2 linked regions of the Labilibaculum sp. DW002 genome follow. The protein of the gene in region 1 binds, or shares a complex with, the protein of each later gene. Links are inferred from orthologs where the notes say so. Each region holds a gene or a part of one and is shown on either strand. Other genes may lie near its edges.

Region 1 (7,406 bases):
ATCCCAACCTGCTTTACGGTCTACTTTAAAACCCTTAAGCGTCTTATAACGACATACAATATCTTTAAGTGCACGGGCCATTACGTGGTGAATACCAGGCATACCGTTAGCTGATGGGGGTCCCTCATAGAAAACAAAAGATGGATTTCCTTCACGAGTTTCTAAACTCTTGTCGAAAGTCTTGTTTTCTTCCCATTCCTTTAAGACATCTTTATTGATCTGTGAAAGATCTAAGTTCTTGTAATCTGGAAATTTTGTGCTCATTTATATGTAATATTTATCTAGAATTCGTCAAAAAGTTCACAAATATAGAAAAAATACAAGACATGATGATCATAGTGATTGCAGAATCAAGGGTATAAGTACAATTTTATCGACACATAAAAGCAGATTGTTCTCGCTAGAATTCCGATTGCTTATAATTCGAAATTTTTAAATTTAATTAGGTTTTAATTTGAAAGAAAATTGCAAAGATTTACAAGCTATTTTATAAATGTTAGCTTCTGTTTTATCTTATCTGAAAATTTATAGATTTTATCAAGAAGAAGTAAAATGCTTACAGTTAAACCTACAATTATATTTTTCTCAATTTTGACCCAATCATATATCCAAAATTCAAAAGCTGTTGTAACAATCGCAAAAACCACACTAAAAATTAGTACGAATATGATATTCTCTTTTGTTCTATTCATTTGTTTAATTATTATGTTGATTTATATAAAGCTTTAACAGTCTGATCTCAAAAAAAGGTGACAGATAAATATTTTTTTTTGTGTTTATCCACATCATGCTATTTGTAAGTTTAATGGTAAAGCGTAAATTCACAAAACAAAATATACATTGATACTTTTCACTAAACACAAAAACAACATGACAACAGTAAAAACAACTTACTTAGGCGATCTAAGAACAGAAAATATTCACTTACAATCGGGAAATAAGATTTATACCGATGCTCCTATTGATAATCAAGGGAAAGGCGAAGCTTTTTCTCCAACAGATTTAATGGCAACCTCATTCGGTTCATGTATTATGACCATTATGGGAATTGTTGCTCGCGATAACAATATCGACATTGTAGGAACTGAGCTGAACATTACTAAAATAATGGAGAGTGATCCAAGAAGAGTTTCGGAAGTTATCGTAGAGTTCAATTTTCCTGATAAAAGTTATACTGCCGAAGAAAAACAAATTATTGAAAATGTAGCCGGAACCAGTCCAGTGCCATTGAGCGTATCAACTCAAATGATACAAACCATAAAACTGAATTGGGCGAAATAGCTTTTCGATGTTAACTTTACATCCCTTACAGGATACTACTTATTTTAAATAATCTTCCATGATTTTAGTTACCGGTGGAACAGGCCTTGTTGGCTCACATTTACTATTCGATTTGCTTTCGAAAGGAAAAAAGGTTCGTGCATTGAAACGCAAGAGCAGCAACATTGAGATGGTACGTACAACTTTTGCTTACTATTCCGAAAAAGCAGATGAGCTTTTTAATAAAATTGAATGGTTCGATGGAGATATGTTAGATCCTTTTTCTTTGGAAGATGCGCTTAAAGGAATCAAAGATGTTTACCATTGTGCTGCTTTGGTCTCCTTTAAAAAAGACGATCATAAAAACATGCAGGATATTAATATTGAGGGAACTCGCAACCTGGTAAATGCTTGTTTAGATGCTGATATCAGAAAATTTTGCATGGTAAGTTCTATTGCTGCATTAGGTTCTCCGGAAGAAGGTGAAGATACGGTAAGTGAAAATACGGCTTGGAGTCCTGAAGAAAAACGATCAGGTTATTCGATTAGTAAATTTAATTCGGAACTGGAAGTTTGGCGTGGCATTGAAGAAGGATTAAGCGCAGTAATCGTAAATCCATCGATTATTTTGGGACCAGGGCAATGGAACAAAGGCAGTTCTCAACTTTTTAGTACGGTTGCCAAAGGTTTAAAATACTATACCAAAGGAATTACCGGCTATGTTGATGTTCAAGATGTGAGCCGTTCGATGCATGAATTAATGGAAAGTAAGATTGAAAATGAGCGCTTTATCCTTAATGGTGACAATTGCTCTTTCGAATTCATCTTTAAGACCATTGCAAAACAGCTTGGAATTGAAGGACCAACAAGATATGCAAACAAAAAAATGACTGGGTTAGCTTGGAGAGTAGCATTTCTAAAAAGAATCTTTTTGTTTAAAGAACCTGGTTTTACCAAAGAAAATGCACGATCGGCACATCATGTGAAATACTATTCTAATCAGAAAATTAAAGAAGCATTGGGTTTTGAGTTCATTCCAATTGAAAAGAGCATTAAGGATACCTTAATACATTACCCTATTGAGGCAAAAATTAAAAAAACTGAAAAATAAAATGAATAGAAAATTTAAAATATTCATATCAATAATAATAGGAATTATTATCACAAATCTAATACAATTGCCTCTTCCAGAATACTTAATTAAATCTGATGTAATGATTAAAAGTGTTCTGCTTAGTTTTGTATGGTTTATGATATTTGTTGGGCTTGCTTACCTTTCTTTTCAAGTATTAAGCAGAAAAAAACAAGTGTAATCAAAAAATAAAATCATTTATTCGAAAATAAGTCTCTTTACTGTCAGCTTATTTCAGGACTGGACGCAAACTAAAAAAAGCCAGATCCTAAGATCTGACTTTACTGTTTTTAATTGTTTTAACTCGTTTATGGCAACACGGCATGTCCGAAACTTACTTTAAAGTCGACACACCAAACAATAACGTATTTTAAGCTTTCCAAATCGGTTCCAGTAGGAATACTGTACTGATAATCTCCATCAAGACCTTTTAATTCACCAAGAGAAACGTAGGTTTCTGCAGTTAAATCGCTAGCTAAATAGAGCTCTAACAAAGGTCCATCGTCCGATTTAAAATCGGTTAATGATAGTGTTGAGCCATCTTCACTAATGCTTGCGGTTCCTGATGTTGGATGAGCATCGGAAACAAAATTAGCTGTTGTTGTTTCTTCTTCTTCCATCATGTTTTCCTGATCATTGGGAATTTCAACCATTTCTTCCATTTCATCGATCATATCCCCGCTGCTTGAACAGGCTGTAAACAAAAGCAGTGCAATATATAAATACCAATTTTTCATACCTTAGATCTTAAATAAATACTAATTGTGTTTTTAAAGAGTTCTTTGAATAATAAAAGACTTTCTTATCTGAAATTAGCGATTAAAATACGATTATACAAGTAAGTATCTAATATTTAGGACGAATGATACGATCTTAAGTATGAATAATGCTATTTTTTGGCTTAGGGATTATAGTGGAAACCCCGCAATGAGGAACGAATGAGGAGTTGAAACGGAAAGCCCGACCCGAAGGGGAAGCCCCAAATAAATTTTTTTGAGTTGAATTATCGGCATAAAAAAAGCCATTTCAAATAAATGAAATGGCTAATAATCAATTTTTTAATCGATTTTAAAGCTTAAAAGCTTCTTTTACTTTCTCGATATAGTCTAGTTTCTCCCATGTGAAAAGCTCTACTTCCATTGTCTTATCTTCGAAATAAGGCGAAGCAAATGTTTTCGTAACAGTACGAGGCGTACGTCCCATATGACCATAGGCAGCAGACTCTTCGTAAATAGGGTTACGTAGCTTTAAACGTTGCTCAATAGCAGCAGGGCGAAGGTCAAAAATCTCAGCAATTTTATCAGCAATTTCGCCATTGCTTAACTCAACATTCTTTTTGCCATAAGTTTCAACAAAGATACCTACAGGCTGTGCCACACCAATAGCATACGACAATTGAACCAAAATTTCATCGGCTACACCAGCAGCAACAAGGTTTTTTGCAATATGACGAGAAGCGTAAGCCGCAGAACGGTCTACCTTTGAAGGATCTTTACCCGAGAATGCACCACCACCGTGAGCACCTTTTCCACCATAAGTGTCAACAATAATCTTACGACCAGTAAGCCCCGTGTCACCATGAGGGCCACCAATCACGAATTTCCCTGTTGGGTTAACGTGAAGGATAAAATCTGCATCGAAGAAAGCCTGAACACGTGCTGGCAACATGTTAATCACACGAGGGATTAGGATATTGCGAACATCGTCTTTAATCTTAGCCAACATGCTCTCATCATCAGGACCAAAATCGTCGTGCTGAGTAGAAACGACAATGGTATGCACACGCTTAATGCTGTCATTATCGTTATACTCAATAGTTACCTGTGATTTTGAATCAGGACGTAGGTAAGTCATTTCTTTACCTTCGCGACGAATAGCCGCCATCTCGATTAACAAACGGTGTGACAGGTCAAGAGATAAAGGCATATAGTCGTCAGTCTCCTTACTAGCGTAACCAAACATCATCCCTTGATCACCCGCTCCCTGGCTCATTGGATCTTCACGATCTACACCACGATTAATGTCATCCGATTGCTCGTGAATAGCCGTTAACACACCACATGATGTGCCATCGAATTGGTACTCGCTTTTGGTATAACCAATACGGTTGATTACCTGACGAGCCACATCTTGAGCATCGATATAAGTTTTGGTTTTTACTTCTCCAGCTAAGATAACCTGTCCTGTTGTTACCATAGTTTCGCAAGCTACTTTCGAGTTAGGATCGAAAGCTAAAAATTTGTCCAATAAAGCATCTGAAATTTGATCAGCAACTTTGTCTGGATGTCCTTCTGAAACGGATTCAGATGTAAATAAATATCCCATAATTTAAATAATAATTAGTTGTGATGTCGATATTATTAAACGAATTAATAAATCGACAAGCGTTGTTGTTTAAGTCCGCTAAGTAAATAGCGGAGTACACGATACGGGAAAGCAATGGTTGGTTGTCTAGGTGCAGAAAAGCACATAGTTCACCATTTAGCATTTTTTTCTGTGGTCGCAAGCAGCCAAATCTTTCCACTTAATTCGAGGCAAAGGAAATGATTATTTTGGAAAGAAACAAAACTAAACTCTTGGTTTTACAACATTTTAACAAATGCTTGATCTGAAAAACAGGGACTTCCAAGCCAATAAAGAGCTACAAGTCTTTATTGTAGTGGAGATTTCTATTTTTGTAAGAGAGAACACATAAAATTATTTCACACAAGGTAAAATCAATCCATATCAGATTTCTTTACCACCGAGAGCACGAAAGGTAACAGAGGAAGAGCAAGACTTAGAAAAAAAAGACTTATTTTTTTTCTCTGTGATACTCTGTGGGACTCGGTGGTAGAATCATTTTACACAATGTAATCTAACTAACAATTCTTTTCTTCCACCACAGAGGGCACTGAGGCGCACAGAGGATTTACATTACCGAAAGAAATAAATACTGAATACGAACAAAGAATTACAAAGGGAAACCTAAATCTAACTTTTTCTCGGTGACACTCTGTGTAGCTCAGTGGTAGATATTTTTTTTAATGAAATGGAACTACTTTTTAATTTTTAAATACATAGCACAGAGATGTTAATACCCATTAATAACTCTCTTAATGCCGTACTTTAGTTTTTCAACATTGAAATTAATCATCAAACCAATTCGTTTATCAGCCAATTTTAGATAGGTAAGTGTTTGTGCTAAATGAATATCCTTAAAGGAAACAATAGATTTTAATTCTACCACAACCTGATCTTCAACAAATAAATCAATACGATATCCACAATCTAATTTTACTTCATCGTAAATTAATGGCAAGGCTTTTTCTTTTTCAACTTTTAAGCCAGCCTTTAATAGTTCATAATACAGGCATGCACTATACGCTGATTCTAACAATCCAGGCCCAAGCTTAGAGTGCACTTTCATTGCAGCCTTAATTATTTTCTGAGTAATTTGATCTTCTTTCATATTGTTTATTTTGTAAAATTAAATTTACATCAAAACAATTTAAATCAAACTGTTAATTCGTGGAAAATGTCTTCCAGATTTTTCGATTGGGTGTTCATTTCAAGGATTATGAGGTTTTTGGAAACCGCAAATTCAAAAATATCTTTTCGGATATCCTCATTAGAAACAATTGAGAAACGATTCTCTCCTAAAGACTTGTAATTATCTATCCCAGCAATTTCGCTTAGCAGTTCTGATGGAAATTCGGTTGCGAATTCGACTTCCACAATTTTAGCTTCTTTTCGATTGCTTAGAAAATCAATATCTCGATCGGCAACCAACTGACCTTTGTTTACAATTAACACTCGCTTACAACAAGCTTCAACTTCTTGCATAATATGAGTTGATAACATCACCGTTTTTTCTCTGCCAACTTCCTGAATCAAGTTTCTGATTTCGATTAATTGATTGGGATCCAAGCCGGTTGTTGGTTCATCTAAGATTAGCACTTTAGGATCGTGAATTAATGCCTGTGCAATTCCTACTCTCTGGCGATATCCTTTCGAAAGAGATGCAATTTTTTTGTTCTGTTCTAAGCCCAAGCCTGTCAATTCAACCATTTCAGCAATTCGCTTCGCTTTCGATTTTCCTAGCTTGTAAATGGATGCTACATGATCTAGATATTCTTTCACGTACATTTCTAAATACAGCGGATTGTGCTCTGGCAAATAGCCAATTTGTCTTTTTATATCAAGAGAATCAGTACTTACACTCAAGCCATTTACCTCTACCAAACCTGAACTTTGCGGAATGTAACCGGTAATTATTTTCATCATTGTGGATTTTCCAGCACCATTTGGCCCTAAAAATCCGACAATTTCGCCCTGTTTAATTTCAAAACTCAAATTATCCAAAGCCTTTTGCTTTCCGTATAACTTGCTTACTTCCTGAACCTTTATTGACATTGAAATGTATTTTAAACTACTAATCTGAGGTTGAATTTAATCATTCTTCCGTTCTTTTTATGAGAAATCCGTAATTCGTAATTAATAATTCATAATTAGCTACCTTTGTACTTCTAAATTAAAACCAAGGAAATGAGTCTCTCAAATCATCAACTTTTTTGTAAAGATCTGTTTAACTACTCTCGTCGTAAATCGTCTGAATCTTTAATTGGAACTACTGCCTTAGGCGGTAACAATCCGATTCGCATTCAATCGATGACCAATACCGATACCAATAATATTGAAGCCAGTGTAGAGCAATCGATTCGAATGATTGAATCGGGAGCAGAATATGTTCGCCTTACTACTCAAGGCACAAAAGAGGCCGAGAACCTTAAATTTATTAAAGAGGAATTGGTAAAAAGAGGCTATAACACGCCTTTGGTTGCTGATATTCATTTCAATCCGGCAGCAGCCTTAATTGCTGCCAAATATGTCGATAAGGTTCGTATCAATCCTGGAAACTTTGTTGATAAAAGAGCTGATTTTGCAAATCCAGGATATGGAGATGTAAAGTATCAGGAAGATTTAGAAAAAATACGAGACAAATTTATTCCACTAATTCGTCTGTGCAAAGAAC
Region 2 (7,468 bases), on another replicon or contig:
AATCAGTAAAACGATGGACGGTGTTGTCTTTTTCTCTAACATGTCGATTCGCCTTTATGGCTTATACCTTAAAGTTGGATATGTACGAAATGAGAAAGATTTATTGATGGTTCAAGAATTTTTCAATACCAACCTGCGTTCACACGACATTCAATCCTTAAGTTTCTTTGAGAAGTTGTATTTGTATCAATCTTACGTGTGGTACTATTTAATTGTGCAAGATTTTTTATTGTGCTATAAGTATGCCCAAAAATGGGTCGATTTGTTTTTAACGAATCCAGAAATGATACATATTCATACAGATTTGTACTTAAAAGGATTAAATAACGTATTGGTTGCACTGTTTTACACTAATCACGTAAGTACTTTTAAAAAGAATCTGCGCCTGCTTAGAAAGTTAGAAAAAGAAGATCAGTTCAAGCACAACTCGAACTTAAATATTCTTTTACACATGTTCCTCTACATGCATCGGATCAACCGACATTTTATGGATGGAACTTTTGACAAAGGGATTCATTTAATTCCAAAAATTGAGAATTTCTTAGAGGAAAATAAATTTGGAATGGACAACCATCGTGCATTGGTTTTCTATTACAAAATAGCTTGTTTGTATTTTGGCAATGGTCAATACAAAGAGGCAATAAAGTATTTAAATCGTATTTCGGATGTAAGAGATACAAATTTGCGTGGTGACATCCATTGTTTCGGTAGAATCCTAAACTTGATTAGTCACTACGAATTGGAAAATACAGAACTGCTAGAATATCAAATCCGTTCTACCTATCGTTTCCTTGCAAAAATGGACGATTTACAAGAAGTCCAAAAATACATTCTACGTTTCTTAAGAAAATTGAGTTCTATAAGCCCAGATCAATTAACTGATGAATTGAAAAAATCTAGAGTGGAATTACAAAAGTGGGTCAATGATCCTTTTGAAAAAAGAGCGTTTCTATATCTGGATCTCATTTCCTGGTTGGATTCAAAAATACAAAATCGGCCAGTTCAAGAAGTAATTATGGAAAAAATTGAAAAACACAAAAGATAAAGGGATCATACGATCCCTTTTCTTTTTATCTTTTATAAGCAGATAAATCCATCTTAAAATAATCTTTTGGATTTACATGTTTGCCATCTTTTTTCAACTCAAAATGCAAATGTGGTCCTGTTGATATTCCAGAAGAACCAACTTGACCAATAACATCTCCTTTTGAAATCTTTTGCCCTTCCTTTACGGCATAAGAATCCATTTGGGAGTACAAACTTGACATTCCATTTTGATGATCGACAATTATAAATCGTCCATAACCTTTACCCTTTTCAAAGTTCTCATTTACTTTTCTCACAACACCATCTAAAACAGACACAATAGGTGTTCCTTTTGGTGCAGCAACATCCATTCCCTTATGAAATTTTTTCTTTTTCGTTATGGGATGAATTCTTTCTCCGTAACCTGCTGAAATGAAGATTTTATTTCCCGGCTTTATCGGAAAAATGATATCATTTGATGGATAGTAAGCTTCAAAATTACCATCAATGGTAGGCTCTTGCATTTCTGTAAAACTAAAACTTAGCAAGCTAATTAACAGAACCGGTATTGCCAGTAATAACTTTAAATTTGCTAACTGAGATGTATGTATTTTTTTAATCATTTTTATTCTTTTTAATGTTAACGATGAATTAAAAGAACTGGTTAAAGTAAGCATCATCTGACTTTCTACGCTTTTTAAAAGTGCAGTCTGATAACTTATTTTATCAACTCCTTCTTTTAAACATTCTCTATCGGCTAAATACTCATGCATTTCGATCAGTGATCGTTTTATTAAATAAATGAAAGGATTAAACCACAACAATACTTTTAGCAACTCTATAAAAATTAAATCAAGAGAATGTACTTGTCGTGCATGTATTGATTCGTGCAAAAGAACATGATTTTGTTCCGATTGAGTAATGTTTTTGGGATTTAAAAAGATGTATCCGAAGAAAGAATACGGCGAAGAATTTTCGTTTACAGATACAACTTTAAACCCATTCCTGATTTTTATTTCATTGGCTTGTATTAAATTAACAAGATGAACTACATGTTTTGCAATTCGAAGTAAAGCAAATGAAAACCCCAAGAAGTAAATACCAATCAATAGTGATAAGAAAGAAAAGGAAGATGAGTGTTCGTCCAAGTCTGTGACTTGCACCAACTCATTGTGAAATGAATTTTCTAGCTCCCATACAAATTGATTTGTAATTGTTATCACTTCCTCATTTAAAGAATAATTCAACAAAGGAATAAACATGGCTATTAATGCTGAAAGCAAAAGATAAATTCGATTTCTGGTCGCAAAGGTATCTTGTGCTAAGAAAAATCGGTACACCAAATAAAATCCGGCCATACAGAAACTACATTCCAATAAATAAATTCCGAATTCAGCCATTTTCCTTCTTATTATGAATTTGTTCCTCAATAAGTGATTTCATTTCCTCTAAGTCTGAAAGAGATAAATCTTGTTCGCGAGCAAAAAAGGATGTGAATCCCCCAACCGAATCGTTGAAAAAACTCTTCATCATTCCCTTCATAAATTCGCGAGTGTAAGCATTTTTTGATATCAATGGATAATACTGATTTACTTTCCCAAACGTATTGTATCCAATAATTCCCTTTTTAACCAAAACCCTAACAACCGTAGAGATTGTTGTATAAGCTGGTCTTGGATGTGGAAATTCCTCGATTATATCCTTTAGGAAAGCTTTTTCAAGCTTCCATAAATATTGCATGATTTGTTCTTCCGCCTTGGTTAATTCTTTCATGGCGCTAATGTATGACTATTTTTGTAGTTATGCAACTATCTTGATAGTCATAAGCGATAAATATAAAATTTGAATACGTGTATTTCAACAGTAAACTGTCTAATAAACAAAGAGATCTATTTGTTTAATCTTAAATAACAAATCATGAGAAACGTACTAATAATATATGTCCTTATTCTTTCAAATGCTTGTGCAAGTTCATATGTATCCTATCAAAGCATAGAAAAACCGAAGGAATATTACCAGAAGATTTTTGTTGTTACACTTTTTAATGATATCCTACTAAAGGAATTTAACGAAGAAACTTACAACAACTATATCCGAGATTTTTTAAATAATATTGATGCGATGGATAGAAGAAATCTGATGGAGCATTCTCTTAAAAATACCATTGCAAATTCAAGAACAATACTTACCAACTCAAAAGATCAATTTAAAGTTAATATAGATGTTGATTACAATGATTTCATGATGACTCTAAATGAATTTGAATCAGAAGCCATTCTTGTAATAAATGAAAAAGCATATTATTATAATGTAAGCGAACGAATAAATTGCAATGGAGATATTAGAACTACAGAAAGTCCTAATGCCGAATTTCACGCTTATTTAATTGATGCAAAGAGTTTGCAGCCTGTTTGGGTAGGGAAAATTCACTCTACGGGAAGCCAATATGATTATACCGGGTCGATGTATAATAGCATGTGTAGAAAACTGAACAAAAAATTAATTAAGGAAAGATTCTTAATGCCTGCTTTAAAACAATAAAAAAAGGCGACACAAGGTCGCCTTTTTAATATATAATAGATATAATTTTCTTACATCATACCTGGCATACCACCACCCATTGGAGGCATTGCAGGAGCTGCAGCTTCTTCTTCTTTCTCTTCGATTAATACACACTCGGTTGTTAAGAACATACCAGCAATAGATGCGGCATTCTCCAGAGCAACACGAGACACTTTAGCAGGATCGATTACTCCAGCTTCAATCATGTTTTGGTACTCACCAATACGAGCATTGTATCCAAAGTCAGCTTCGCCAGCTTTAACTTTATCAACAACTACAGCTCCTTCGCCACCAGCATTAGCAACAATCTGACGCAACGGCTCTTCGATTGCACGTTTCACGATTTCGATACCTACAGTCTCATCTTCATTATCTCCTTTAAGTCCTTCCAAAGCAGCAATTGAGCGAATGTAAGCAACACCACCACCTGCAACAATACCTTCTTCAACTGCAGCGCGAGTTGCACTTAAAGCATCATCCACACGGTCTTTCTTCTCTTTCATTTCAATTTCAGAAGCAGCACCTACGTACAATACAGCAACACCACCAGCTAACTTAGCTAAACGCTCTTGAAGTTTTTCCTTATCGTAATCAGAAGTAGAATTCTCAATTAGAGTTCTAATTTGAGCAACACGTGTATCAATTACATCCTTAGATCCAATTCCATTTACAATTGTTGTGTTCTCTTTGTCAATTGTAATTTTCTCACACTGACCTAACATTTCAATTGTAGCTTGTTCAAGCTTTAGCCCTTTTTCTTCAGAAATAACAACACCACCTGTTAGAATAGCAAGGTCTTCAAGCATTTCTTTTCTTCTGTCACCAAAACCCGGAGCCTTAACAGCAGCAACTTTTAATGAACCTCTCAAACGGTTTACAACCAAAGTAGCCAATGCCTCACCTTCTACATCTTCAGCAATAATCATCAGTGGACGACCAGCTTGCGCAGCAGGCTCAAGAAGTGGCATCAACTCTTTCATCGTTGAAATCTTCTTGTCACATAACAGGATGTATGGATTCTCAATATCCGCTTCCATCTTATCACCATTCGTGATGAAATATGGAGAAATATAACCACGGTCGAACTGCATACCTTCAACTACTTTTACGTAAGTCTCCGTACCTTTTGCTTCTTCAACTGTAATAACACCTTCTTTCTTTACTTTTTCCATTGCTTCTGCAATAAGAGAACCAATTGTCTCATCATTGTTTGCAGAAATCTTAGCAACTTGCTTAATCTTATCGTAGTTGTCACCAACTTCGTTAGATTGAGATTTGATATTTGCTACAACGGCTTCAACAGCTTTGTCAATACCACGCTTCAAATCCATTGGGTTTGCACCAGCAGTTACGTTCTTTAAACCTACATTTACGATAGACTGAGCTAAAACAGTTGCAGTTGTTGTACCGTCACCGGCGTCATCAGCTGTTTTAGATGCAACTTCTTTTACCATTTGAGCACCCATATTAGCTCCCGGATCTGATAATTCGATCTCTTTTGCAACAGAAACACCATCTTTAGTAATTTGTGGTGCACCAAACTTACGATCGATTACCACATTTCTACCTTTAGGTCCTAAAGTTACTTTTACTGCATTTGCTAAAGCATCAACCCCTACTTTTAGTAGATCGCGAGCTTCTATATTGAATTTAATTTCTTTTGACATCTCTAATAATTAATGATTAAAACTAATTGGATTTAAAACTGCAATTAAGCAATGTAAAGAATATCTGCTTGCGACATCAATAGATAATCTTCATTATCAATATTCAATTCTGTACCTGCATATTTACCGTAGAAAACGGTATCACCAGCCTGTAGTTCCATAGGCTCGTCTTTCTTATCAGCACCTACCAATACAACTTTACCTTGTAATGGTTTTTCTTTTGCTGAATCAGGAATAATAATGCCACTAGCTGTTTTTTCTTCTATTGCCATTGGGACAACTAAAATTTTGCCCGCAAGAATCTTTCCTTTTAATTCTGCCATTTCTTTAAATATTTTAAGTTATTATTTTCTTTTTTAGATCCTTTCCCTTTCATATTCCATGCCAAACAAAAATCGTTGACATATTTTCAGAATTCAGATTATTTTTTGCCTTTAATTAATTTCTTTATTAAGAATAAATGATCAATTCTCCCTCTGCGAATCAATAAATGTACTGAAAAACAGAATGATATAGGTACAAAAAAAATGTCAGCATGTTATGACATACTGACATTTAATTATATCAATGATATAAAATATTTTCTTATTTCGCTGTATCCTTTTCTGTAGAAGGAGCTTCAGTTGGGAAAGCTGGAGTTTCAGGAGCAGTTTCAGTTTCCTGTAATTGCTGCTCAATTTGTGACTTTTGACCATCTAATTCTCCACGATCAATAGTTGTTACTGTTAAGATACAAAGTACTAATAAACTTCCGGCTAAAACCCAAGTTGCTTTCTCAAGAAAATCTGTAGTTTTCTTAACACCCATAATCTGGTTAGATGATGAGAAGTTAGAAGCTAATCCGCCTCCTTTTGAGTTTTGTACCAAAACGATTAAAACCATTAGTACACAAACAATAAGGATCAATACTGAAATAAAGGTAAACATACTTATCTATTTTTTTAATTTTTCTATTCTTTCCAATTGACTCGCAAAGTAAATATTTTTTTCGGGATTTTTCAACATTAATTTCTCATAAACAGATATCGCTTTATCAAAAAGCTTTTGTTTAATATAAATCTCTGCTAAAGTTTCGCTCATAAAACTATCTTTTTCCTCTAAACTGTCCAATGAAATATCTTCTTGTTTATCAACTACTTTAATATTTCTTTCAATTCGAGGATCATTCTGAATAAAATTATCAATAAGATCAATTCCTCTCTTTACTTTTTCATGTCGAGAATTTTGATCATTTTGCTGCTCTTCATCCGAAGTTTCATTAACATCAACCACATCCATCCAATCGGTAAAGGAATGATTTTCTTTTGGCTCTTTCGACTCTATTTCATCCTCATTGGATTTCTGATCCAGAGTATAAAAATTACCTCCATAACCAATATGGTATACTTCTGTTTCTGCAACAAGAATTTCAGAATCACTCTGCTCTTTCTTTTCTGTTGGTTCGGTAAGTTCTAAAATTTCTCCTTTTGCAGCTTCTACATTTTCATCAAGAGTATTTTCCGTATCTGAAACTACAGCTGTTTCATCATCCGAAAAATCGAATAATTCTTCTGATTTATCATCGTCTGAAAGAATTTGTTTTACTTCTATTGCTGCTTCAGGTTCACCATCTTTTGCTTCAGCAACAACATTTTGATCTTGTATCTCTATTTCTGCCTTCTTATCCTCCTCTAGAGGAAGATTTTCAGTTTCGGAAGTTTTTGATTGAATTTTGATTTGATCCTGAAGCAACAGAAATAATTGTCTGCGGTCTGGAATAAATAAGGCTGAATTTCTCAATTCCTCCTTAAAACGAATGCTCTGGTTATCATGTAAGTTTTTTAACAAGAGAAGATGAGCCGTCTGAAAATAGGGATATTGGTCAATCAGATTTTTTAATTCCCGATGACTATTTCGATCCATATTCCCCGAATTCTTTATCCAATCTTGTAATAAACTTTGATCCATATTCTTACCAGTTTACAACCGCTGCATTATAAATATCATCAATAATTTGTTCTAATATCTCTTCAACCAAAGAATCTTCCACATCACTTAATTGCTGAGTACTGTCAAAATCTGCGAAAGCTGAAAAACTCTTATCGAAATCATTGTCAGGCTCTTTCTCATTTGTGAAACGAACTTTAATCGTAATCGTTAAACGGTTGGTAGCAGAAATATCATTTGCTGTAACATCTAAAGCTCTTGTTTGATAACCTGTAATTTCACCATCA

What was found. Proteins that work in one complex are often made in the same cells at the same time.
Region 2: the proteins of metK (region 1) and groL are in contact, whole or in part, in a cryo-EM structure (PDB 8P4O), measured with the Escherichia coli proteins. The link is inferred for Labilibaculum sp. DW002 from one-to-one orthologs.

Annotation. Positions count from the first base shown.
Region 1 is NZ_JAKJSC010000003.1:34,337-41,742, reverse strand. Bases 2,590-5,479 are described here. They hold metK (methionine adenosyltransferase), read right to left. Parts: upstream 4,718-5,479; coding sequence 3,461-4,717; downstream 2,590-3,460. Other genes in these bases: L3049_RS14530 (GxxExxY protein), read right to left, coding at 5,466-5,479; L3049_RS14540 (DM13 domain-containing protein), read right to left, coding at 2,701-3,129. Outside these bases: ileS (isoleucine--tRNA ligase), read right to left, coding at 1-264; L3049_RS14555 (hypothetical protein), read right to left, coding at 483-692; L3049_RS14550 (OsmC family protein), read left to right, coding at 871-1,281; L3049_RS14545 (NAD-dependent epimerase/dehydratase family protein), read left to right, coding at 1,340-2,371; more of L3049_RS14530, read right to left, coding at 5,480-5,843; gliding motility-associated ABC transporter ATP-binding subunit GldA, read right to left, coding at 5,888-6,787; ispG ((E)-4-hydroxy-3-methylbut-2-enyl-diphosphate synthase), read left to right, coding at 6,920-7,406. UniProt on the Escherichia coli protein: Catalyzes the formation of S-adenosylmethionine (AdoMet) from methionine and ATP.
Region 2 is NZ_JAKJSC010000008.1:139,462-146,929, forward strand. What follows is about bases 2,937-5,888. They hold groL (chaperonin GroEL), read right to left. Parts: upstream 5,256-5,888; coding sequence 3,618-5,255; downstream 2,937-3,617. Other genes in these bases: L3049_RS19635 (hypothetical protein), read left to right, coding at 2,944-3,567; L3049_RS19645 (co-chaperone GroES), read right to left, coding at 5,300-5,578; secG (preprotein translocase subunit SecG), read right to left, coding at 5,841-5,888. Outside these bases: L3049_RS19620 (hypothetical protein), read left to right, coding at 1-1,045; L3049_RS19625 (M23/M56 family metallopeptidase), read right to left, coding at 1,071-2,426; L3049_RS19630 (BlaI/MecI/CopY family transcriptional regulator), read right to left, coding at 2,419-2,799; more of secG, read right to left, coding at 5,889-6,182; L3049_RS19655 (hypothetical protein), read right to left, coding at 6,189-7,202; L3049_RS19660 (LptE family protein), read right to left, coding at 7,207-7,468.